3 regions of the Streptomyces sp. NBC_00385 genome follow, and region 2 is predicted to be linked to each of the others. Evidence: predicted binding sites of a transcription regulator. Region 2 holds the regulator's gene; each other region holds the start of a gene.
What was found. Region 2 encodes HrcA, which represses chaperone genes, less so after heat shock. Its sites were predicted from a motif close to TTNGCACTCNGNNNNNCNGAGTGCNAA; they were not measured.
Positions count from the first base shown of each region.

Region 1: the regulator HrcA is predicted to act here: its motif matches at 5,025-5,051, upstream of groES (co-chaperone GroES).
Region 3: the regulator HrcA is predicted to act here: its motif matches at 5,383-5,409, upstream of OG959_RS22715 (FmdB family zinc ribbon protein).

Region 1 covers NZ_CP107951.1:3,254,318-3,261,759, forward strand. Annotated here, with positions in the region: gene OG959_RS14160 (carbohydrate ABC transporter permease) at 1-531, shown strand, start outside; gene OG959_RS14165 (carbohydrate ABC transporter permease) at 528-1,382, shown strand; gene OG959_RS14170 (hydroxyacid dehydrogenase) at 1,418-2,446, shown strand; gene groL (chaperonin GroEL) at 2,842-4,464, opposite strand; gene groES (co-chaperone GroES) at 4,566-4,874, opposite strand; gene OG959_RS14185 (hypothetical protein) at 5,216-5,530, opposite strand; gene OG959_RS14190 (polysaccharide deacetylase family protein) at 5,527-6,513, opposite strand; gene OG959_RS14195 (class I SAM-dependent methyltransferase) at 6,643-7,442, shown strand, end outside.
Region 2 covers NZ_CP107951.1:5,914,473-5,921,914, forward strand. Annotated here, with positions in the region: gene OG959_RS26410 (SpoIIE family protein phosphatase) at 1-716, shown strand, start outside; gene hemW (radical SAM family heme chaperone HemW) at 769-2,001, shown strand; gene OG959_RS26420 (DUF3097 domain-containing protein) at 2,190-3,014, opposite strand; gene OG959_RS26425 (MBL fold metallo-hydrolase) at 3,040-3,771, opposite strand; gene hrcA (heat-inducible transcriptional repressor HrcA) at 3,957-4,973, shown strand; gene dnaJ (molecular chaperone DnaJ) at 4,974-6,110, shown strand; gene OG959_RS26440 (nitronate monooxygenase) at 6,224-7,297, shown strand; gene OG959_RS26445 (16S rRNA (uracil(1498)-N(3))-methyltransferase) at 7,294-7,442, shown strand, end outside.
Region 3 covers NZ_CP107951.1:5,076,676-5,084,117, reverse strand. Annotated here, with positions in the region: gene OG959_RS22730 (penicillin acylase family protein) at 1-1,787, opposite strand, end outside; gene OG959_RS22725 (potassium/proton antiporter) at 2,064-3,626, shown strand; gene OG959_RS22720 (MFS transporter) at 3,931-5,217, shown strand; gene OG959_RS22715 (FmdB family zinc ribbon protein) at 5,421-5,795, shown strand; gene OG959_RS22710 (S-methyl-5'-thioadenosine phosphorylase) at 5,914-6,747, shown strand; gene OG959_RS22705 (hypothetical protein) at 7,093-7,442, shown strand, end outside.

The DNA.
Region 1 (7,442 bases), 2.7 Mb from region 2:
ATCATCGCCGCGCTGATCTGGGTGTACCTCTACACCCCGCAGCTCAGCCCGGTGGTCAGTGCCATGGAGTCCGGCGGCATCGGCTTCGACTTCTTCTCCCCCGACGGCGCCCTGCCCTCGGTCGTCAACATCGCGCTGTGGGAGTGGCTCGGCTACAACATGGTGATCTTCTATGCCGCGTTGCAGGCCATCGACCGCTCCGTGCTCGAAGCCGCCACGGTCGACGGGGCCGGGGCCTGGCGGATCGCGATCGGCATCAAGGTCCCGCTGATCCGCGCGTCCGTCGTGATGGTCGCGCTGTTCACCGTCATCGGCTCGCTCCAGCTGTTCACCGAGCCTCTGATCCTCAACAAGGGGACCGGCTCCGCCGTCTCCTCCACCTGGACGCCGAACATGTACGCGTACACCGCGGCCTTCGAACGCAACGACTACGGCCTCGCCGCGGCCGCCTCCATCCTGCTGGCACTCACCGCCGCGCTGCTGTCCTTCGTCGTCACCCGCTTCACCGGCCGGAAGGGCAAGAAAGCATGAGTTCCCCCGCCTCCCACGGCCGCTGGATGTCGAAGACCGCGGTCAACGGCTTCCTGCTGCTCGCCGTCGTCTACATGCTCTTCCCGCTCGTCTGGCTGGTCACCGCCGCCACCAAGGACACCGGCGGCCTGCTCGCCGGCAACGCGTTCTCCTTCGACGGCTTCAACCTCGGCGAGAACCTGTCGAACCTGGCGTCCTACGGGGACGGCATCTACTTCCGCTGGTACCTCAACAGCCTTCTGTACGCGGGCATCGGGGCCATCGCCTGCTCGCTGATCTGCGTCGCCGCCGGGTACGCCTTCGACAAGTACGCCTTCCGGGGCAAGGACCAGCTGTTCGGCCTGGTGCTGATGGGCGTGCTCGTCCCCACCACCGCGCTGGCTCTGCCGATGTACCTGCTGGCGTCCAAGGTCGGCCTGGTGAACACCTACTGGTCGGTGCTGATCCCGGTGCTCGTCAACCCGTTCGGCGTGTATCTGGCCCGCGTGTTCAGCACCGGCTACATACCGAACGAGGCCCTGGAGGCCGCCCGTATCGACGGGGCGGGCGAGCTGCGCATCTTCTGGTCCGTCGGTCTGCCCATGGTCATGCCGGGCTTCGTGACCGTCTTCCTCTTCCAGTTCACCGCGATCTGGAACAACTTCTTCCTCCCCCTCGTGATGCTCTCGGACCGCAAGCTCTTCCCCCTGAGCCTCGGTCTGTACTCGTGGAACACCAACACCCATGGCGAACCGAGCTTCTACCCCCTCGTCGTCACCGGCTCCCTGCTCGCCGTCATCCCGCTGATCGTCGCCTTCGTCTCCCTGCAGCGGCACTGGAAGGCGGGCCTGACCGCCGGAAGCGTCAAGTGACCGTCCACGCGAGCCCGAGGAGTACGAGTTCCACCATGCCGCACCCCACTGACAACCGGCCCCGGGCGCTGCTCGCGATGGGCCCCGGCATCGCCGGGCGCCTCCTCGCCGAACGCCACCACACCCGGCTGGCCGCCCTGACCCGTACGGACACCCGGCTCGTCGCCCACGATCTGGCCGACCCGTCACCCGAGGTGGCGGCCGCGCTCGCCGAGGCCGAGGTGCTCTTCACCTGCTGGGGCGCGACGCCGCTCACCGGGCCGGTGCTGGCAGCCGCCCCGCGGCTGCGTGCGGTGGTGCACGCGGCCGGGTCCGTCAAGCACCACATCACCGACGCCTGCTGGGAACGGGGCATCGCCGTCACCTCCGCGGCCGGGGCCAACGCGCTGCCGGTCGCCGAGTTCACCGTGGCCGCGATCCTCTTCGCGGGCAAGCAGGTCCTGCGCTCGGCACGGCGATACGGGGAACTGCGCACCGGCCACGACTGGCTCGACGAGCTGGACGGCAGCGGCAACTACCGCCGTACGGTGGGCATCGTCGGCGCCTCCCGCATCGGCCGGCGCGTGATCGAGCTGCTGCGCCCCTTCGATCTGGACGTCCTGCTGTACGACCCGTACGTCGGGGCGGACGAGGCAGCCCGGCTGGGTACCCGCCTCGCGGCTCTCGACGAGCTGTGCGCGAGCAGTTCGGTGGTCTCGGTGCACGCTCCGCAGCTTCCGGAGACGCGGCATCTGATCGGCACCGCCCAGCTGGCGGCGATGCCGTCGGGCGCGACGCTGATCAACACGGCCCGGGGTTCGCTGGTCGACGAGGACGCGCTGCTGCCCGAGCTGACGAGCGGGCGGCTGCACGCGGTCCTGGACGTGACGGACCCGGACCTGCCCCGGGCGGCCTCGCCGCTCTACGACCTGCCGAACGTGCTGCTCACGCCGCACATCGCCGGATCGCTGGGCAACGAGCTGCACCGGATGGCGGACCAGGCGCTGGACGAACTGGAACGCTTCGCGTCCGGCCGCCCGTTCGCGGACCCGGTCCACGGAGACGCGCTGTCGCGCTCGGCGTAGTCCGGCCCTCGGGCCCGTCTCGCCCCGCCGGCCCATCCCGCCCGTCCTGCCCGTCCTGCCCGTCCTGCCCCTTCGGCCCGTCCGGCGGCCCGTCGTCCGTCGGGACCGGCCGGCCATTCCAGCCCCTCCGGCGATTGAGGAGCCGGGGTACGGGGGCAGCGCCCCGGGGCTCCGCCCCGGACCCCGCTCCTCAATCGCCGGAGGGGCTGGGGTTGGCCGAGCCCCCTCACTCGCCGGAAAGGCTGGAGTCGGCCGGGCCCCACTCGCCGAGGGGGCGGAGTTGGCCGGCGAGCGTGAATGCCGGGCAGGAACGGGCCGGCGCGGCCGGACACGCGAAAGGCCCGGTACCCCTCGCGGGGTACCGGGCCTCACCGCTTGCGCGGGGCAGCTACACGCTAGTGCGAGTGACCGTGGCCGTGACCGGCCTCGGCCTCTTCCTCGGCCGGCTTCTCGACGACCAGGGTCTCGGTCGTGAGCAGCAGCGACGCGATGGACGCGGCGTTCTCCAGCGCGGAGCGGGTGACCTTGACCGGGTCGATGACGCCGGCCTTCACCAGGTCGCCGTACTCGCCGGTCGCGGCGTTGAAGCCCTGGCCCTTGTCGAGCTCGGAGACCTTCGAGGTGATGACGTAGCCCTCGAGGCCCGCGTTCTCCGCGATCCAGCGGAGCGGCTCGACGGCGGCGCGGCGCACGACCGCGACACCGGTGGCCTCGTCGCCGGTCTTGCCGAGGTTGCCCTCGAGGACCTTGACGGCGTGGACCAGAGCGGAGCCACCACCGGAGACGATGCCCTCCTCGACCGCGGCGCGGGTCGCGGAGATGGCGTCCTCCAGACGGTGCTTCTTCTCCTTGAGCTCGACCTCGGTGGCAGCGCCGACGCGGATCACGCAGACACCGCCGGCCAGCTTCGCCAGGCGCTCCTGGAGCTTCTCGCGGTCCCAGTCGGAGTCCGTGGACTCGATCTCGGCCTTGATCTGGTTGACGCGGCCGGCGACCTCGTCGGACTTGCCGCCACCGTCGACGATGGTGGTGTCGTCCTTGGAGACGGTCACGCGGCGGGCGGTGCCCAGCACGTCCAGACCGGCCTGGTCGAGCTTGAGGCCGACCTCCTCGGCGATGACGGTCGCACCGGTGAGGGTGGCGATGTCGCCGAGCATGGCCTTGCGGCGGTCACCGAAGCCCGGGGCCTTCACCGCGACGGCGTTGAAGGTGCCACGGATCTTGTTGACGACCAGGGTCGACAGGGCCTCGCCCTCGACGTCCTCGGCGATGATCAGCAGCGGCTTGGAGGCACCGGCCTGGATGACCTTCTCCAGGAGCGGCAGCAGCTCCTGGATCGAGCCGATCTTGCCCTGGTGGATCAGGATGTACGGGTCGTCGAGGACGGCCTCCATACGCTCCTGGTCGGTCACCATGTACGGGGACAGGTAGCCCTTGTCGAAGGCCATGCCCTCGGTGAAGTCGAGGTCCAGACCGAAGGTGTTGGACTCCTCGACGGTGATGACACCGTCCTTGCCGACCTTGTCCATCGCGTCCGCGATGAGCTCGCCGACCTGGGTGTCCTGCGCGGAGAGCGCGGCCACGGCGGCGATGTCGGACTTGTCCTCGATCGGACGGGCGGTCGCGAGGAGCTCCTCGGACACGGCCTTGACCGCGGCGTCGATGCCCTTCTTCAGGGCGGCCGGGGACGCACCCGCGGCCACGTTGCGCAGGCCCTCGCGGACGAGCGCCTGGGCCAGGACGGTGGCGGTGGTCGTACCGTCACCGGCTACGTCGTTGGTCTTGGTCGCGACCTCCTTCACCAGCTGGGCACCGAGGTTCTCGTACGGGTCGTCCAGCTCGACCTCGCGCGCGATGGTGACACCGTCGTTGGTGATGGTGGGCGCACCGAACTTCTTGTCGATGACGACGTTGCGGCCCTTGGGACCGATCGTCACCTTCACCGTGTCGGCAAGCTTGTTGACGCCGCGCTCGAGGGCGCGACGGGCGTCCTCGTCGAACTTCAGGATCTTCGCCATGGAGCTGAACTGTCCTCTCAAAACAAGAACTGCGCCCCTGCCGCCCGGCTAGTTATTTCGCAGGGGGCCAGGGGCGCAGAACAGAAGCAAACGTGGGTGAATTACTTCTCGATGATCGCGAGCACGTCGCGAGCCGAGAGGACGAGGTACTCCTCGCCGTTGTACTTCACCTCGGTGCCGCCGTACTTGCTGTACAGCACGACATCGCCGGTCTTGACGTCGAGCGGAAGGCGCTCGCCGTTCTCGAAGCGGCCCGGGCCCACGGCCAGGACGACGCCCTCCTGGGGCTTCTCCTTGGCAGTGTCCGGAATGACCAGGCCGGAGGCCGTGGTCTGCTCGGCGTCGAGCGGCTGGACCACAATGCGGTCCTCGAGCGGCTTGATCGCAACCTTGGTGCTGGTCGACACGATCCGGTCTCCCCCTTCGGAGATCTCACGGGGTTATCAGTCTTTGGGGTGGCGACCAGGTGGGCCCGTCGTCGCGGGTGCCGGACCTGCCGGTCGCACAGAACTGCTGGCACTCTCCAGTGGGGAGTGCCAGCACTGAGACTATGACCGCGATTAGCACTCGGTCAAGCGGAGTGCCAATTCACGCCCCTCGTGGCGTCCGGGACCTCCTCCGCGTACGACCGCGTCCGCAGAACGTTCCGGTCACCGTAGGGACAACGCGGGGACCGTCCGCTCCGTTCCGTACGGCGATGACCTCGTACTCACCCGCCGCGCCGGACCGGGGACCCGGCGTGGCACAGCGGCTAGCGGCTCGCGCACCCCGCGTCCGCGGCCTCTTCGCCGGACCGGTCCGGCCACCAGTGGACCGGCGGGCGCAACCCGGAGCCCCCGGCCGCCGCCGGGCGGCCGCAGGCGACGACGACCATCGCCCCCGGCGCCCCGTGGTCACCGCGCACCGCCGCCGGCCGCGCCTGCTCGTCCGGCGACGGGTTCACGTGCTGCGCGGCCTTCCGGCCCAGCCGCTCGATCGGGTCCACCGACTGCGCGCAGCCCGCGGTGGCGGCCAGGAGCGCACCGGCGGTCAGCAGTCCGGCCAGCGGCCGGCGCGCCCTTCTCATACGTAGTCCTCCAGGCGGGCCACGGCGTAACCCTTGTCCGTGATGACCTTCATGACGTTCCGGATCATGTCGGGCATGCTGCCCTTCCAGTCCTTCTTGCCCCGGAAGTGCGTGAGGATGATGTCGCCGGGATGCAGGTCCTGGTCCTCCTCCCGCCACTCCATGTGGTCGGGGAAGGCCTCCGCCGCCCACAGCGGCACGGCCGTGATGCCGCAGGACTTGGCGATCCGCAGGGTGTCGCCGTTGTAGTTGCCGTACGGCGGCCGGAAGAGCCGGGGGCGCTCGCCGTACTGCTGCTCGATGATGTCCTGCTGGTCGCAGATCTCCCGCTTCTGCTCGTCGTGGGAGAGACCGGGCATGTAGCGGTGGTTCAGCGTGTGGTTGCCGAGGACGACACCGCGGGCCTGCGCCTCCTTGAAGTACGCGTAGTCGTCGCGCACCAGGTAGTCGCTGAGGAAGGCGCTGTACGGGATGTTCAGGTCCGCCATCATCTTCAGGAGCTCGGGGTCCTTGTCGTCCCCGTCGTCCATCGTCAGAAAGACGATCTTCTTGTCGGTGGGGACCGTCGTGAAGACCGGCGGCAGCGAGGCGTCACCGCCCTCGACCTCGAAGCCCTTGCGGGTGGTGAGGTGCGGCTTGACGGCGGGAGGCGCCGGCGGAGTCAGCGGGGTGCTCGCCAGGCCCCACTTCTTGGCGGCCACGGCCCGTGCGGCCTGGGCGCGGCGCGCCTTCTCGGCCTGCGCCGCGACGGAACCCGCCGCCCCGGCGGCCGGGGGGCCGCCCGGCTGTCCGGCCCGCGCCGCGGCGACACGGCCGGGGTCGGCCGGTGCGCTGCCGCCGGTCTCGGCGGCACAGCCCGAGCCGGCCGCGGCGACCAGCAGCGCGGCGAGGACCGCGTAGCCCGGCCGGCGTCGCAGGTGTCCGCGCCCGCGCCTCGTCCGCCCCTGTCCGCACGACTCCGCACCCGGTCTGCGCCTCTTCATGTCGAATTCTTCCTTTTGTCGTACTGGCTGCATGGCGCCGCATCCTGCCAGCCCGGGACGGGGCATCCGGGCCGACACAGCGCCGGCCCCGCACGGTCCCCCGGCTGGCGCGCAGCCGACTGGCCCACAATGGGGCGGGTGAACGCTCTCGCCCCGACCGGCCCGTCCGACGACACCCCCGACCCCCTCGCCGACTTCCGGGCCCTGCGTGCCCCCGAAGGCGCCGAGCTGCTGGCCGGGCTGCGCTCGTACGACCCCGCCACCGAACTGGCCACCGCCACCCGGCTGCGCCGCACCCACCCGGCCGCCCTCGTCTCGGCGGCCCTGGGCCAGGCCAGGCTGCGGCAGCGGGCGGTGGCGAAGTTCGGCGCCGAGGACGCGCACCGGATGTTCTTCACGCCGAACGGGGTCGAGCAGGCGACCCGCACCTCGGTGGCCGGCTACCGCGCACGCCGGTTCGCGGACACCGGGGTGCGCAGCGTCGCCGACCTCTGCTGCGGGATCGGCGGCGACGCGATCGCCCTGGCCCGGGCCGGAATCTCCGTCCTCGCCGTGGACCGCGACCCGCTGACCGCCGAGGTGGCCCGGGCCAACGCCGCCGCGCTCGGCCTGGACGCGCTGATCGAGGTGCGGTGCGCCGACGTCACGGAGATCGACACCTCGCCCTACGACGCGGTCTTCGTCGACCCGGCCCGCCGCGGCGGACGCGGCCGCATCTTCGACCCGGAGGCCTACTCGCCGCCCCTGTCCTGGGCGACCGAGGCGGCGCTGAAGGCGCCCAGGGCCGCGTTGAAGATCGCCCCGGGGGTGCCGCACGAGGCGATCGGGCCGCAGGCGGAGGCCGAGTGGATCTCGGACGGCGGCGACGTGAAGGAGGCGGTGCTCTGGTTCGGTGAGGGCTTCGAGGCAGGGTCCTTCCGCGCGACGCT
Region 2 (7,442 bases):
CCCTCGTCTACGAGCCCAGCGACGACGGGGTGGTCGGGGGTGACTTCTACGACATCTTCCCGTGCCCCAACGATCGCTGGTGCTTCGTCCTCGGCGACGTCCAGGGCAGCGGCCCCGAGGCCGCCGTCGTCACCGGGCTCGCCCGCCCCTGGCTGCGGCTGCTGGCCCGGGAGGGGTTCCAGGCCGACGAGGTCCTGGTCCGCCTCAACCGGCTGCTCCTCGACGACGCGATGGAGGCCGCCGAGGCGGCCGCGCTCATGGTCGCCGCCGCCGGCGGCCAGCACTCGGCGGACAGCGGACAGTCCCGGTTCCTCTCCCTGCTGTACGGGGAGCTCGTCCCGCTGCCCGGCGGCGGCGCCCGCTGCACCCTGGTCAGCGCCGGGCACCCGCTGCCGCTGCTGCTGCGCCCCGACGGCACGGTGCGGCCGGCCGCCGAACCGCAACTGCTCCTCGGCGTCATGGACGACGCCGTCTACGAGACCCAGAGCTTCGACCTGGCGCCCGGCGACAGCCTGCTCTGCGTCACCGACGGGGTGACGGAGCGGCGCTCGGGGCCGCTGATGTTCGACGACGAGGACGGGCTGGCACAGGCGCTCTCCGGGTGCGCCGGGCTGAGTGCCGAAGGGATCGCGGACCGCATCAAGCACGCCGTGCACGCCTTCGCGGAGCGCCCGCCGGACGACGACCTGGCGCTGCTGGTCCTCCAGGCCGAGTAGGCACGCACGCGTGTGGCGTCCGGCTGCCGGGCGGCGCGCGACAATGGACGGTATGCCTTCCGTACTGCCCGATGGTGAGCCCGTGCCCGACGACGGGGCGCTGCCCCGCCATGCCCTGGAAGGCGCCGCAGAACGCCCGCTCGGCTTCTACCTCCACGTGCCGTACTGCGCGACCCGCTGCGGCTACTGCGACTTCAACACCTACACCGCGACCGAGCTGCGCGGCTCCGGCGGTGCGCTGGCCTCCCGCGACAACTACGCCTCGCACCTCATCGGCGAGGTCCGCCAGGCCCGCAAGGTCCTCGGCGACGACCCGCGCCAGGTCCGCACGGTCTTCGTCGGAGGCGGCACGCCGACGCTGCTGGCCGCCGCCGACCTGGTCCGGATGCTGGCCGCGATCCGGGAGGAGTTCGGCCTCGCGGACGACGCCGAGATCACCACCGAGGCCAACCCGGAGTCGGTCGGCCCGGACTACCTGGCCGAGCTGCGCGAGGGCGGCTTCAACCGGATCTCCTTCGGGATGCAGAGCGCCCGGCAGCACGTTCTGAAGATCCTCGACCGCACCCACACCCCCGGCCGGCCCGAGGCGTGTGTCGCCGAGGCGAGGGCGGCCGGCTTCGAGCACGTCAACCTCGACCTGATCTACGGCACCCCGGGCGAGTCCGACGACGACTGGCGCGCCTCCCTCGACGCGGCGATCGGCGCCGGGCCCGACCATGTGTCGGCGTACGCCCTGATCGTCGAGGAGGGCACCCAGCTGGCCCGCCGGATCAAGCGCGGCGAGATCCCGATGACGGACGACGACGCGCACGCCGACCGGTACCTCATCGCGGACGAGGCGATGGCCGCGGCCGGCTTCTCCTGGTACGAGGTGTCGAACTGGGCCCGGACACCGGAGGGACGCTGCCTGCACAACGAGCTGTACTGGCGCGGAGCCGACTGGTGGGGTGCAGGGCCCGGCGCGCACAGTCACGTCGGTGGCGTGCGCTGGTGGAACGTGAAGCACCCGGGGGCGTACGCGCAGGCGCTGGCCGAGGGGCGCTCGCCCGGCGCGGGCCGCGAGATCCTCTCCGCGGAGGACCGGCGCGTCGAGCGCATCCTGCTGGAGCTGCGCCTCGTCGACGGCTGCCCGCTGTCGCTGCTCGCCCCGGCGGGGCTTGCGGCGGCGGGGCGAGCGGTGTCGGACGGGCTGCTGGAGCGGGGGCCGTACGGGGAGGGGCGGGCGGTGCTGACCCTGCGGGGGCGGTTGTTGGCGGATGCGGTGGTGCGGGACCTGGTGGACTGAGGGGGGAGGGGGTGCGGGGCCGCGTGTCGCGTGGCGGGGTGGCGCCTGCGGCGGGCCTGTTCCCCTCCCCGCCCCTTCCCGTAACCGGGGCTCCGCCCCGGACCCCGCTCCTCAAACGCCGGAGGGGCTGGAGAGGCTCGGAGGGGCTGGAGAGGGTCGGAGGGGCTGGAGGACCCGGGCCACGTTCCTCAGGTGGTGGCGGGGGCCGTCACGAAGTCGATCAGTTCCTCCACCCGGCCCAGCAGCTCCGGCTCCAGGTCCCGGTAGGAGCGGACCGTGGACAGGATCCGCTGCCAGGCCGCCCCCGTGTTCTCCGGCCATCCCAGCGACCGGCACACGCCCGTCTTCCAGTCCTGGCCGCGCGGCACCACCGGCCAGCCGGGGATCCCGACGGACGACGGCTTCACGGCCTCCCACACGTCGATGTACGGGTGGCCGACCACCAGTACGTTCCCGTCCGAGATCTGTGCCGCGATCCGGGACTCCTTGGAACCCGGTACGAGATGGTCGACCAGCACCCCGAGCCGCGCGTCCGGGCCCGGTGAGAACTCGCGCACGATCGCGGGCAGGTCGTCGATGCCCTCCAGGTACTCCACGACCACGCCCTCGATGCGCAGGTCGTCGCCCCAGACCCGCTCCACCAGCTCGGCGTCGTGCCGGCCCTCCACGTAGATGCGTCCGGCCCGCGCCACCCGGGCCCGCGCGCCGGGTACGGCCACCGAGCCGGAGGCCGTACGGGCGGGCCGGGCCGGGCCGCCCGCCGAAGGGCGCACCAGCGTGACGACCCGGCCCTCCAGCAGGAAGCCGCGTGGTGTCATCGGGAAGACCCGGTGCTTGCCGAAGCGGTCCTCCAGGGTCACCGTCGGGCCCTCGGCCGTCTTCTCGCACCGGATCACCGCACCGCAGAAGCCCGTGACGGCCTCCTCGACGACCAGATCCGGATCGGCGGGCACCTCGGGAGCGGGGGCGGACTTCTTCCACGGCGGGGTCAGGTCCGGCTGGTAGCTGCGCATCGGACGACGATAAGGCGGGAGCGGCTCACGACACGCCGAACCGGGCAGCCAGCTGATCGCGCTGTTCCCGTACGAACGCGGCGTCCACCACGGCCCCGTGCCCCGGCACGTACAGCGCGTCCTCGCCGCCCAGCTCCAGCAGCCGGTCCAGCGCCGCCGGCCAGCGCGCCGGGAACGCGTCCGGGCCCGCCTGCGGTTCACCGGACTCCTCGACCAGGTCGCCGCAGAACACCACCGCGTGCGAGCCGGAGAGACCGGGGACCAGCACCGCGAGATCGTGGCCGCTGTGCCCCGGGCCCGCGTTCACGAGCAGCACCTCACGCCCGCCGCCCAGGTCGAGCGTCCATTCGGCGCGCACCTCGTGATGCGGCGCCACCAGCACGTCGGCGGACTCGGCCGCGTCGTGCTCGGGCAGACCGTGCCGCACCGCGTCGGCATGCAGCTCGTCCGCCCCGCGCCCCAGCAGTCCTGCCATGCCCCCGGCGCCGTACACCTGCGCCCCGGCGAAGGCCGCCGTGCCCAGCACATGATCGAAATGGGGGTGGCTGAGTGCGATATGCGTCACCCTCCGGCCCAGCAGGGCCTGCGCCTGGCCGCGGACTTCGGCCGCTTCACGGAGTGACGACCCGGTGTCGCAGAGCAGCACGCCGTCCGTCCCCGCCACCAGGGCGACCGTTGCATCCCACACCGGAAGGCGTCGCCGGCCCATTCCGTGTCCGAGTCGCTCCCAGCCGAACTCTTCCCAAGAGGCGTCCATACAGCGACGCTATCGGCAACGACCTGCGCAGTCTCGCGGTAGCGTGGCCGGTCGCCCTTGCTAGGGGGCTACCCCGTCGCCGTACACTGGCCGGGGGATTGCTGGCACTCGTACGCACAGAGTGCCAGGGACAGACCCGGGAACGGCCCGAGAACCACCGAGGTACACAGCTGGAGGTGTGCGCGATGCTCAGCGAACGCAGACTCGAAGTGCTGCGCGCCATCGTCCAGGACTATGTCGGCACCGAGGAGCCCGTCGGCTCCAAGGCGCTCACGGAGCGGCACAAGCTGGGGGTCTCCCCGGCCACCGTCCGTAACGACATGGCGGTGCTGGAGGACGAGGGCTTCATCGCCCAGCCGCACACCAGCGCGGGACGCATCCCGACGGACAAGGGTTACCGGCTCTTCGTCGACAAGCTCGCGGGCGTCAAGCCCCTGTCGTCGCCGGAGCGCCGTGCCATTCAGAATTTCCTCGACGGCGCGGTCGACCTCGACGATGTCGTGGGACGTACCGTACGGCTGCTCGCGCAGCTGACCCGGCAGGTCGCCGTCGTGCAGTACCCCTCGCTGACCCGCTCGACGGTGCGGCACGTGGAACTGCTGTCCCTGGCCCCCGCCCGGCTGATGCTCGTGCTGATCACGGACACCGGCCGGGTCGAACAGCGGCTGGTCGACTGCCCCGCGCCGTTCGGTGAGACCTCTCTCGCCGATCTGCGGGCCCGGCTCAACAGCCGGGTCGTGGGACGCCGTTTCGCGGACGTTCCGCAACTGGTGCAGGACCTGCCGGAATCCTTCGAGAGCGAGGACCGGGGAACCGTGTCCACCGTGCTCTCGATCCTCCTCGAATGCCTCGTCGAGGAGACGGAGGAGCGGCTGATGATCGGCGGCACCTCCAACCTCACCCGTTTCGGGCACGACTTCCCTGTGATGATCCGGCCGGTGCTGGAGGCATTGGAGGAGCAGGTCGTGCTGCTGAAGCTGCTCGGTGAGGCCAAGGACTCGGGCATGACCGTACGTATCGGGCACGAGAACGCCCACGAGGGGCTCAACTCCACGTCCGTCGTCGCGGTCGGCTACGGTTCGGGCGACGAGGCAGTCGCCAAACTCGGCGTGGTCGGACCGACCCGCATGGACTACCCCGGAACGATGGGAGCGGTACGCGCAGTGGCACGTTACGTCGGACAGATCCTGGCGGAGTCGTAAGTGGCCACGGACTACTACGCCGTACTCGGCGTGCGCCGCGACGCTTCGCAGGACGAGATCAAGAAGGCTTTCCGGAGGCTCGCCCGCGAGCTGCACCCGGATGTGAACCCCGATCCGAAGACCCAGGAGCGGTTCAAGGAGATCAACGCCGCTTACGAGGTGTTGTCGGACGCTCAGAAGAAGCAGGTCTACGACCTCGGCGGCGACCCGCTGTCCGCCTCCGGAGGCGGTGGCGCGGGCGGATTCGGACAAGGCGGCTTCGGCAACTTCTCCGACATCATGGACGCGTTCTTCGGCACGGCGTCGCAGCGCGGACCCCGTTCGCGCACCCGCCGCGGGCAGGACGCCATGATCCGGCTGGAGATCGACCTCTCCGAGTCGGCCTTCGGTACGACCAAGGACATCCAGGTCGACACGGCCGTCGTCTGTACGACCTGTAGTGGCGAGGGTGCCGCACCCGGCACCTCCGCCCAGACCTGTGACATGTGCCGCGGCCGCGGCGAGGTCTCCCAGGTCACCCGGTCGTTCCTCGGCCAGGTCATGACCTCGCGGCCCTGCCCCCAGTGCCAGGGCTTCGGTACGGTCGTGCCGACGCCGTGCCCGGAGTGCGCCGGTGACGGCCGGATCCGCTCAAGGCGCACGCTCACCGTGAAGATCCCCGCCGGTGTCGACAACGGCACCCGCATCCAGCTCGCGGGCGAGGGCGAGGTCGGCCCCGGTGGCGGCCCCGCCGGCGATCTCTACGTCGAGATCCACGAGCTGCCGCACGCCGTGTTCCAGCGGCGCGGCGACGATCTGCACTGCACGGTCACCATCCCCATGACGGCGGCGGCCCTCGGCACCAAGGTGCCGCTGGAGACGCTCGACGGACTGGAGGAGGTCGACATCCGGCCGGGCACCCAGTCCGGCCAGTCCGTCCCGCTGCACGGGCGCGGCATCACGCACCTGCGCGGCGGCGGTCGCGGCGACCTCATCGTGCACGTCGAGGTGATGACCCCGACCAAGATGGACCCGGAGCAGGAGCGCCTGCTGCGCGAGCTGTCGAAGCTGCGCGGCGAGGAGCGGCCCACCGGGCAGTTCCAGCCCGGGCAGCAGGGTCTGTTCTCGCGGCTGAAGGACGCGTTCAACGGCCGCTAGATCCATGCGACGATGCGGTACGGGCCCGGTTTCCGGGCCCGTACCGCATTGCGGACAAAACGTTGCAGCGGGGTGCGCATCACGGGGCAGGGGCGACATGACACGATGCGGTCATGTCATCCGCGTTGACCGATCTCTGCCGGTTTCCGATCGTGCAGGCCCCGATGGCGGGCGGACCCTCCTGTCCGCAGCTCGTCGCGGCCGTCGCCGAGGCCGGCGGGCTCGGCTTCCTGGCCGCCGGGTACAAGACCGCGGACGGCATGTACAACGAGATCAAACAGGTCCGCGGGCTCACCGGTCAGCCCTTCGGCGTCAACCTCTTCATGCCGCAGCCGAACCTCGCCGACCCGGCCGCCATCGAGGTGTACCGGCACCAGCTCGCGGGCGAGACCTCCTGGTACGAGACCCCGCTCGGTGACACCGACGGCTGCGGCGACGACGGCTACGAGGCCAAGCTCGCCATCCTGCTGGAGGACCCGGTCCCGGTCGTCTCCTTCACCTTCGGCTGCCCCTCCCGCGACACCCTCGACGCGTTCGCCGCGGCGGGCACGTACACCGTCGTCACGGTCACCTCGCCCGAGGAGGCCCAGGCCGCCCAGTGGGCGGGCGCCGACGCCGTCTGCGCCCAGGGCGTCGAGGCGGGCGGCCACCAGTCCACGTTCCGCGACGACCCGCAGGCCGACGGCTCCGGAACCGGGCTGCTCTGCCTGGTGGCCCAGGTCCGCGAGACCGTGCAGATACCGGTCATCGCCGCGGGCGGCCTGATGCGCGGCTCCCAGATCGCCGCGGTACTGGCGGCGGGCGCCGATGCCGCCCAGCTCGGCACCGCCTTCCTGGTCTGCCCCGAATCGGGCGCCCATCTGCTGCACAAGCAGGCACTGACCAACCCGCTCTTCGTCCGCACCACCCTGACCCGGGCCTTCTCCGGCCGTCCGGCCCGCGGCCTGGTCAACCGCTTCGTGCGCGAGCACGGACCGTACGCCCCCGCCGCCTACCCGCAGGTGCACCATCTGACGTCCGTGCTGCGCAAGGCGGCGGCCAAGGCCGGGGACGCGCAGGGCATGGCACTGTGGGCGGGGCAGGGACACCGGATGGCACGCGAACTGCCCGCGGGCCGGCTGGTCGGGCTGCTCGCCGAGGAACTGGACGCCGCACGGACGGCACTGAGCACGAGGAGCACACAGTGACGGCACCCGTCTTCGTCGTCGACCGGATGCCGCAGGGGCCCGGGTTCGTCCTGGAAGGCCCCGAAGGCCGGCACGCCGTCTCGGTGAAACGCCTGCACGCCGGGGAGGACGTCGTCCTGACGGACGGCCAGGGGTTCTGGGCGGA
Region 3 (7,442 bases), 840 kb from region 2:
CTGCCGTAGCCCCAGTCCTTGGTGAGCATGTTCGGGTACGTGTCCTCGTCGATCACGGCCTGGTTGGCGGTGACGATGAAGCCGCGCGCCGGGTCGTACTCGTAGGGCAGCTCGTCGAACGGGATCGGGTCCTTCTTCCAGCCGTACGACGAGGACCAGCCGGGGCTGGGCATCGTGCCGTCACCGGCCTTGCGGACCGGGATCTTCCCCGGCGCCTGGTAGCCGATGTGGCCCTTGGTGTCGGCGTAGATGAGGTTCTGCGAGGGAACCTCGAAGTGCTCGGCCGCGGCGCGGAAGGAGGTGAAGTCCTTGGCCCGGTTCAGCTCGAAGACGGCGTCCATGGAGTGACCCGGCTCCAGCGCGGTCCACTTCAGCGCCACCCCGTAGCCGTCCGCCCGGTCGGGGGCGGCATTGCTGACGGGGGCCTTCTGGCCGACCTTCTCCAGCTCGCCGCTGCGGTCGGAGACCAGCGGGCCGTTGTTGGTCTCGCGGACGGTGATGTGCCGGCTGTCGCCGCCCGCGACCTTGATGGTCTCCTCGCGGACGGTGAACGGCTTCACCTTGCCGTCGTACAGGTAGCCGTCGCCCGAGACCTTCTCCAGGAAGAGGTCGGTGACGTCGGCACCGAGGTTGGTGAAGCCCCAGGCGATGTCCTGGTTGTGACCGATGATCACACCGGGCATGCCGGAGAACGTGTAGCCGGCGGTGTCGTACTTGCAGGTCGCCGAGACGGCGCGGCAGTGCAGCCCCATCTGGTACCAGAGCGAGGGAAGCTGCGGCGCCAGGTGCGGGTCGTTGGCGAGCAGCGGCTTGCCGGTGGTCGTGTACTTGCCCGCGACGACCCAGGAGTTCGACCCGATGCCGGTGCCGTTGGGGCCCAGCAGCGCGGGGATCTCGTCAAGGGTGTCGGAGAGCGCGCCGAGCTGGGAGGTGAGGCCCTCGGTGGCACCCTCGGCGGTCGCCGAACCGATGCCGTCGGACGGTGTCGCCTCCGGGTCGAACTTCCCGGTGGCCGGGGAGATCCCGCCCTCACCGACGATCGGCTTGTGCTTGTCGTACGGGTAGGCCGGGTACAGGTCCTCGATCTGGTCCGCGTCGAGCCGGCTCGTCATCAGCGAACGGTCGATCTCGTCCTGCATGTTGCCGCGCAGGTCCCAGGCCATGGCCTTCAGCCAGGCGACCGAGTCGACCGGGGTCCACTCGGTGGGCTTGTAGTCGTTGGTGAAGCCGAGGGCCGCGTACTCGACGGAGATGTCCTTGCCGTCGCGGTCCTTGAGGTAGGCGTTCACGCCGTCCGCGTACGACTGGAGGTTCTTCTTCGTCTCGTCCGACAGGACGGTGTCGTACTCCTCCTGCGCGACCTTGCGCCAGCCCAGCGTGCGCAGGAAGGCGTCCGTCTCGACCTGGCCGGAGCCGAACATCTCGGAGAGCCGGCCGGCCGTCATGTGGCGGCGGACGTCCATCTCCCAGAAGCGGTCCTGCGCCTGGACGAAGCCCTGGGCGCGGAACAGGTCGGCGTCGGAGTCCGCGTAGATCTGCGGGATTCCGTAGCTGTCGCGCTTGACCTCGACGTTGCTGTCGAGTCCGGTGAGCTGGATCGTCCCGTTGGTCTGCGGGTACGAGGCGCGCACAGTGGATACGGACCAGTACGTTCCGTAACCGATACCCGCGACAAGCGCCAGCACCAGGACGATCACGATCAGGCGGGCGCGTCGCCCCTTCTTCTTGCGCGGCCCGCCGCCGGCGGAACCGGTGGAGCCGGAAGAGGCGGTTGTGTTGGCGGGCATCGCTGTCCTTCGAGGGGCAGGGTGGTCCTGGGAGTGCAGGAGCAACCATAGGCGCAGCGTCGAGGCCACTCGGACGCGGTATCGGGATGGCTCGAATTGCGTAGCGATCGTACGAATACTCGAACGCATCAAGAAAACGTTAAAGATTAGGTAAGGTAACGAAGTACCGGCCACCGGAAGTCGATCCGGCAGGCGTACGCAGGGAAGGACCGGCCACTGACTGTCCACGCGCTCAACGAACTCCTGCTCGTCTGCTCGCTTGTCCTGCTCGTCGCGGTGGCGGCGGTACGCATCTCGTCGCGCAGCGGGCTCCCCAGCCTGCTCCTGTATCTCGGCATCGGGATCGCCATGGGGCAGGACGGGTTCTTCGACGTCAAGTTCGACAACGCCGAACTGACGCAGGTGATCGGCTACGCGGCCCTGGTCGTGATCCTCGCCGAGGGCGGCCTCGGCACGAAGTGGAAGGAGATCAAACCCGCGCTGCCCGCGGCCGTCGTCCTCTCCCTCGTCGGCGTCGGCGTGAGCGTGGGCGTGACCGCGGCCGGAGCGCACTACCTGGTCGGTCTCGAATGGCGGCAGGCGCTGATCATCGGCGCGGTCGTCTCCTCCACGGACGCCGCCGCGGTCTTCTCCGTGCTGCGCAAGGTGCCGCTGCCCGCCCGGATCACCGGCGTCCTGGAGGCCGAGTCCGGCTTCAACGACGCCCCCGTGGTGATCCTCGTCGTGGCCTTCTCGACCGTGGGACCGGTCGACAGCTGGTACGTGCTGGTCGGCGAGATAGCCCTGGAGCTGGCGATCGGCGCCGCGCTCGGCATCGCGGTCGGCTGGCTCGGCTCGTACGGACTGAGGCATGTGGCGCTGCCCGCCTCGGGTCTCTACCCGATCGCCGTGATGGCCATCGCGGTGTCCGCGTACGCGGCGGGCGCGATGCTCCACGGAAGCGGATTCCTCGCCGTCTACCTCGCCGCGATGATCCTCGGCAACGCCAAACTCCCGCACTGGCCCGCCACCCGCGGCTTCGCAGACGGACTCGGCTGGCTGGCCCAGATCGGCATGTTCGTCCTGCTCGGACTGCTGGTCACCCCGCACGACCTGGTCGACGACTTCTGGCCCGCCGTCGTGGTGGGACTGGTGCTGACCGTGGTGGCCCGTCCGCTGGAGGTCTTCATCTCGCTGGCGCCCTTCCGGCTGCCCTGGCAGGAGAAGGCCCTCATGTCCTGGGCCGGGCTGCGCGGCGCGGTGCCCATCATCCTGGCGACCATTCCCATGGTGTCCGGAATCGAGGGCTCCACCCGGGTCTTCAACATCGTCTTCGTCCTCGTCGTCGTCTACACCCTCATCCAGGGACCGACGCTGCCCTGGCTCGCGAAGGCCCTCAAGATCGCCGACGATCCCTCCGAGACGGCCGACCTGGGCATCGAGTCGGCGCCCCTGGAACGACTGCGCGGCCATCTGCTCTCGGTCGCCATCCCCGCCAAGTCGAAGATGCACGGCGTCGAGGTCGGCGAACTGCGGCTGCCCGCCGGAGCGGCGGTGACGCTGATCGTCCGGGACGGCAAGAGCTTCGTACCCGCGCCCTCGACCGTGCTGCGCCGCGGCGACGAACTGCTGGTCGTGACGACCGACCCCGTACGCGACGCGACCGAGGTCCGGCTGCGCGCTATCGGTGAGGGCGGCAAGCTGGCCGGCTGGCTGGGGACCGGCGGGAACACCGCCGACGAGACCCTCGCCGGACCGAACGTGGCCAACGCGCTCAAGGCGGTCAAGAAGCTGGGCAGGACGGACGACCACCGAAAGCACGACGGCCGGGCCGCCCGGGATGCCAAGGCGCACCACTGAGGACACAACCGTGTTCACAGGCCAAAAGGGTCGAGTTGGACACAATCACAGGTACTTGAGGGCTCTTGCCTGTAGCATGAAGAAAACCTAGATCGACCTATTTGATCCACCAACTCTGCCTGACGCAGAGCTGGCGCGACCGTATGGCGGTCGTGGCGTCCTCCGCCTCTGCTGCGAGCGCCCGGCATCTACCGCAGTTCCGCGCGAAGAGGACAGCTCTCGGCAGCTCCTGACCGGGTCCGCACCCACGTGCCGGCCGGGTACCGCAGGGGCACGGCCACCAGGCGGCAGAAAGGCAAGGACCGTGGCGTCCACGGTCTCCGACCGCCCCGGATACGGGCAGTTGCTGCGCACCCCCGGTGCGTGGACCTTCCTCCTGCCGGGCTTCGCCGCACGGCAGCCCTTCGCGATGCTGACCATCGGCATCGTCCTGCTCGTCCAGCACACCACCGGTTCGTACGGCAGCGCCGGCGCCGTCGCCGCCGTGACCGGGGTCTCCATGGCCCTGTTCGCTCCGCAGACCGGCAAGCTCGCCGACCGCTTCGGCCAGCGCGCCGTGCTGCTGCCCGGCGTCCTCGTGCACACGGCCTCCGTCTCGTGCCTGACCGCGCTCGCGCTGGCGGACGCCCCCATGTGGGCGCTGTTCGCCGCGGCCGTTCCGGCAGGTGCGTCCGTCCCGCAGATCGGACCGATGGTCCGGGCCCGCTGGGCGGCCGTGCTCGGGGCTGCACCGGGCCGGGAGGCCTCGCCGCTCATGTCGACCGCGGCGGCCTTCGAATCGGTGACGGACGAGTTCACCTTCGTCATCGGTCCGGTCCTCGCCACCGCGCTGTGCACCGGAGTGCACCCGGCGGCGGGACTGATCGCCGAAGCCGCCCTCACTCTGTTCGGCGGCCTGTTCTTCGCCGCGCAGCGTGCCACCCAGCCCGCGGTACGCACCACCGGCACCGCCGGATCACAGCGGCACGTCTCCGCACTGTCCATCCCCGGCGTACGTGTCCTCGCCGTGGCCTTCCTCGGGATCGGCGCGGTCTTCGGCGGGATGCAGGTCTCGCTGACCGCCTTCGCCGAGGAGATCGGCAGCCCCGGAGCCAACGGTCTGCTGTACGGGATCTTCGCGGCCGGCAACATGCTGGCCGGGATCGCCTGCGGCGCCATCGCCTGGAAGACCGGCCCGCGCCGCCGGCTGATCGCCGGGTACGCGGCCCTGACCCTCACCGCGTCGGGCCTGTGGGCAGTGCACTCCGTGCCGCTGCTGGCCGGGCTCGGACTGCTGGTCGGCCTTTCCATCGCACCCGCCCTGATCAGCGGCTACACCCTGGTCGAGGCCCTCGTCCCGGGCTCCGCACGGACCGAGGCGTTCACCTGGCTGACGGGCGCCGTCGCACTCGGCCAGGCGGGCGCGGTGACGGTGGCCGGGAGGCTCGCGGACGCCCACGGCGCGAGCACCGGATTCCTGGTGCCGCTGGTGGGCACCGTGCTGGCTCTGGTGACGTTGGTGGCGCTGCGTTCGCGGCTGGCACCGGCCCGCGCGACCATCACAGCCGCACGCGGCACGGTTCACCGCGACCGTATCGCGGCCAGAGAATGACGTCGTTCCCGAGGAATACGTCACTGTGACTCCTCCGCCACGAAAGGAGGCGGCTTCCCACTCGGGCCGAAGACCCTCATGACGGCCAAGCCCTGACCGCTGCCTTCCGGCAGGTGACAGACATTACTGCAAGCAACAGCCTGCAGGAGCTACTATGGACGACTGTTAGCACTCATCCAGTGAGAGTGCCAGGAGGAAGACAAGTGCCGACCTATCAGTACCAGTGCACCGAGTGTGGCGAGGGCCTCGAAGCGGTGCAGAAGTTCACCGATGACGCCCTCACGGTGTGCCCGAGCTGCGATGGACGCCTGAAGAAGGTGTTCTCGGCGGTCGGCATCGTGTTCAAGGGTTCCGGTTTCTACCGGAACGACAGTCGCGGATCCTCGTCGAGCAGCACGCCGGCCCCGGCCGCTGCGAAGGCCTCGGGTTCCGGATCGTCGTCCTCGACAGGATCGGACGCGAAGTCGTCGTCCTCGTCGTCGACGTCCTCTTCCGGTTCGTCCGGCTCCTCGACGGCGTCTTCCTCGTCGTCCTCTTCTTCTTCGTCGTCCTCGTCGAGCGGTTCGTCGGCCGCCTGAGGCGCCTGCCCGACCGTTTCACCTGGCTTCACCGGGACCCCGCCGATTCACTCGGCGGGGTCCTCGGCGTTTCCCGCCCGGCTGCGTCGCGCGCCGGGCGAACGCCTACTGTGACCGCATGGTGAACGCAGAGATCGGTGTGATCGGCGGTTCGGGGCTGTACTCCTTCCTGGAGGACGTCACCGAGGTACGCGTGGAGACCCCTTACGGAGCGCCGAGCGACTCCGTCTTCCTCGGCGAGATCGGCGGCCGCCGGGTCGCCTTCCTCCCCCGTCACGGGCGCGGCCACCATGTGCCGCCGCACCGCATCAACTACCGCGCCAACCTGTGGGCGCTGCGCTCGGTCGGCGTACGCCAGGTGCTCGGCCCGTGCGCGGTGGGCGGACTGCGGCCGGAGTACGGGCCGGGGACGCTGCTCGTGCCGGACCAGCTGGTCGACCGCACGAAGACCCGTGTCCAGACGTTCTACGACGGGGAGACCCGGGCGGACGGAGTGGCGCCGAAGGTGGTGCACCTGGGCTTCGCGGACCCGTACTGCCCCGAGGGGCGCAAGGCCGCCCTCGCGGCGGCTCGCGGACGGGACTGGGAAGCGGTGGACGGCGGGACGCTCGTGGTCGTCGAGGGGCCGCGGTTCTCGACCCGGGCGGAGTCGCGCTGGCATGCGGCGATGGGCTGGTCGGTGGTCGGGATGACCGGACACCCCGAGGCCGTGCTCGCCCGTGAGCTGGGTCTCTGCTACACGACGATGACGCTGGTGACGGACCTGGACGCGGGCGCGGAGGCCGGCGAGGGCGTCTCCCACGAGGAGGTCCTCAAGGTGTTCGCGGCCAATGTCGACCGGCTGCGTTCGGTGCTCTTCGACGCGGTGGCCGCGCTGCCGGCGGAGGCGGACCGGGGCTGTCCGTGCGCGCATGCGCTGGACGGGATCGAGACGGGGATCGAGCTGCCGTAGGCGCTCACACCTGGGGGCCCACGAGCGGATGAGGTCTCGCAAGCAGGTGGGATCCCGCAAGCGGATGAGGTCCCACAAGCGGGTGGGGCCTCAAACAGGTGGAGCCCCTCAAACAGGTGGAGCCCCTCAAGCGGGTGGAGCCCCTCAAGCAGGTGGAGCCCTTCAAGCGGGTGACGGAGTTTTCCACATCGTGTGGGCCGTCCACAGGGCTCAGCGGGAATCTGGCGGGTGGTGAATCGTGGGTGCTGTCCGGCCGGTCGTCTCCGGCCGCCGGGCCGCTCGATCCGATTCATCCGCACTCGTCCCCCTGTCCTCTGAACTCCCCTACCGCAGGCGGTGTTTGGCATGTCCTCGTACGGATCCCCCTCCCCCCTCTCCGCGCCTCCGTCCGCTCCGCCACCCGGCGGGGTGCCGCCGTTCCCCCCGCTGCGGGTGCGCGGGGGCAGCGGCCACCGGCTGCGGCGGGCGGTGTGGCGGCAGCGGCGGGCGATGGCCGCGGGGCTGGCGCTGACGGCTGCCGCGCTGGCCGCTTCGGGGCTCGGCGGCGGTGAGGCCGGGAGCGGGGACGGGGGCGGGCCGGGCGGCGGGCGCGGTGCGGCCGAAGCAGCCGGAACCGCCTCGCGCCGGGTGCCGCCGCCGGTCCGCCTGGTATCCGCGCCCGTCCGGATCGCCGATGCGGAAACCGTCCGGCTGCT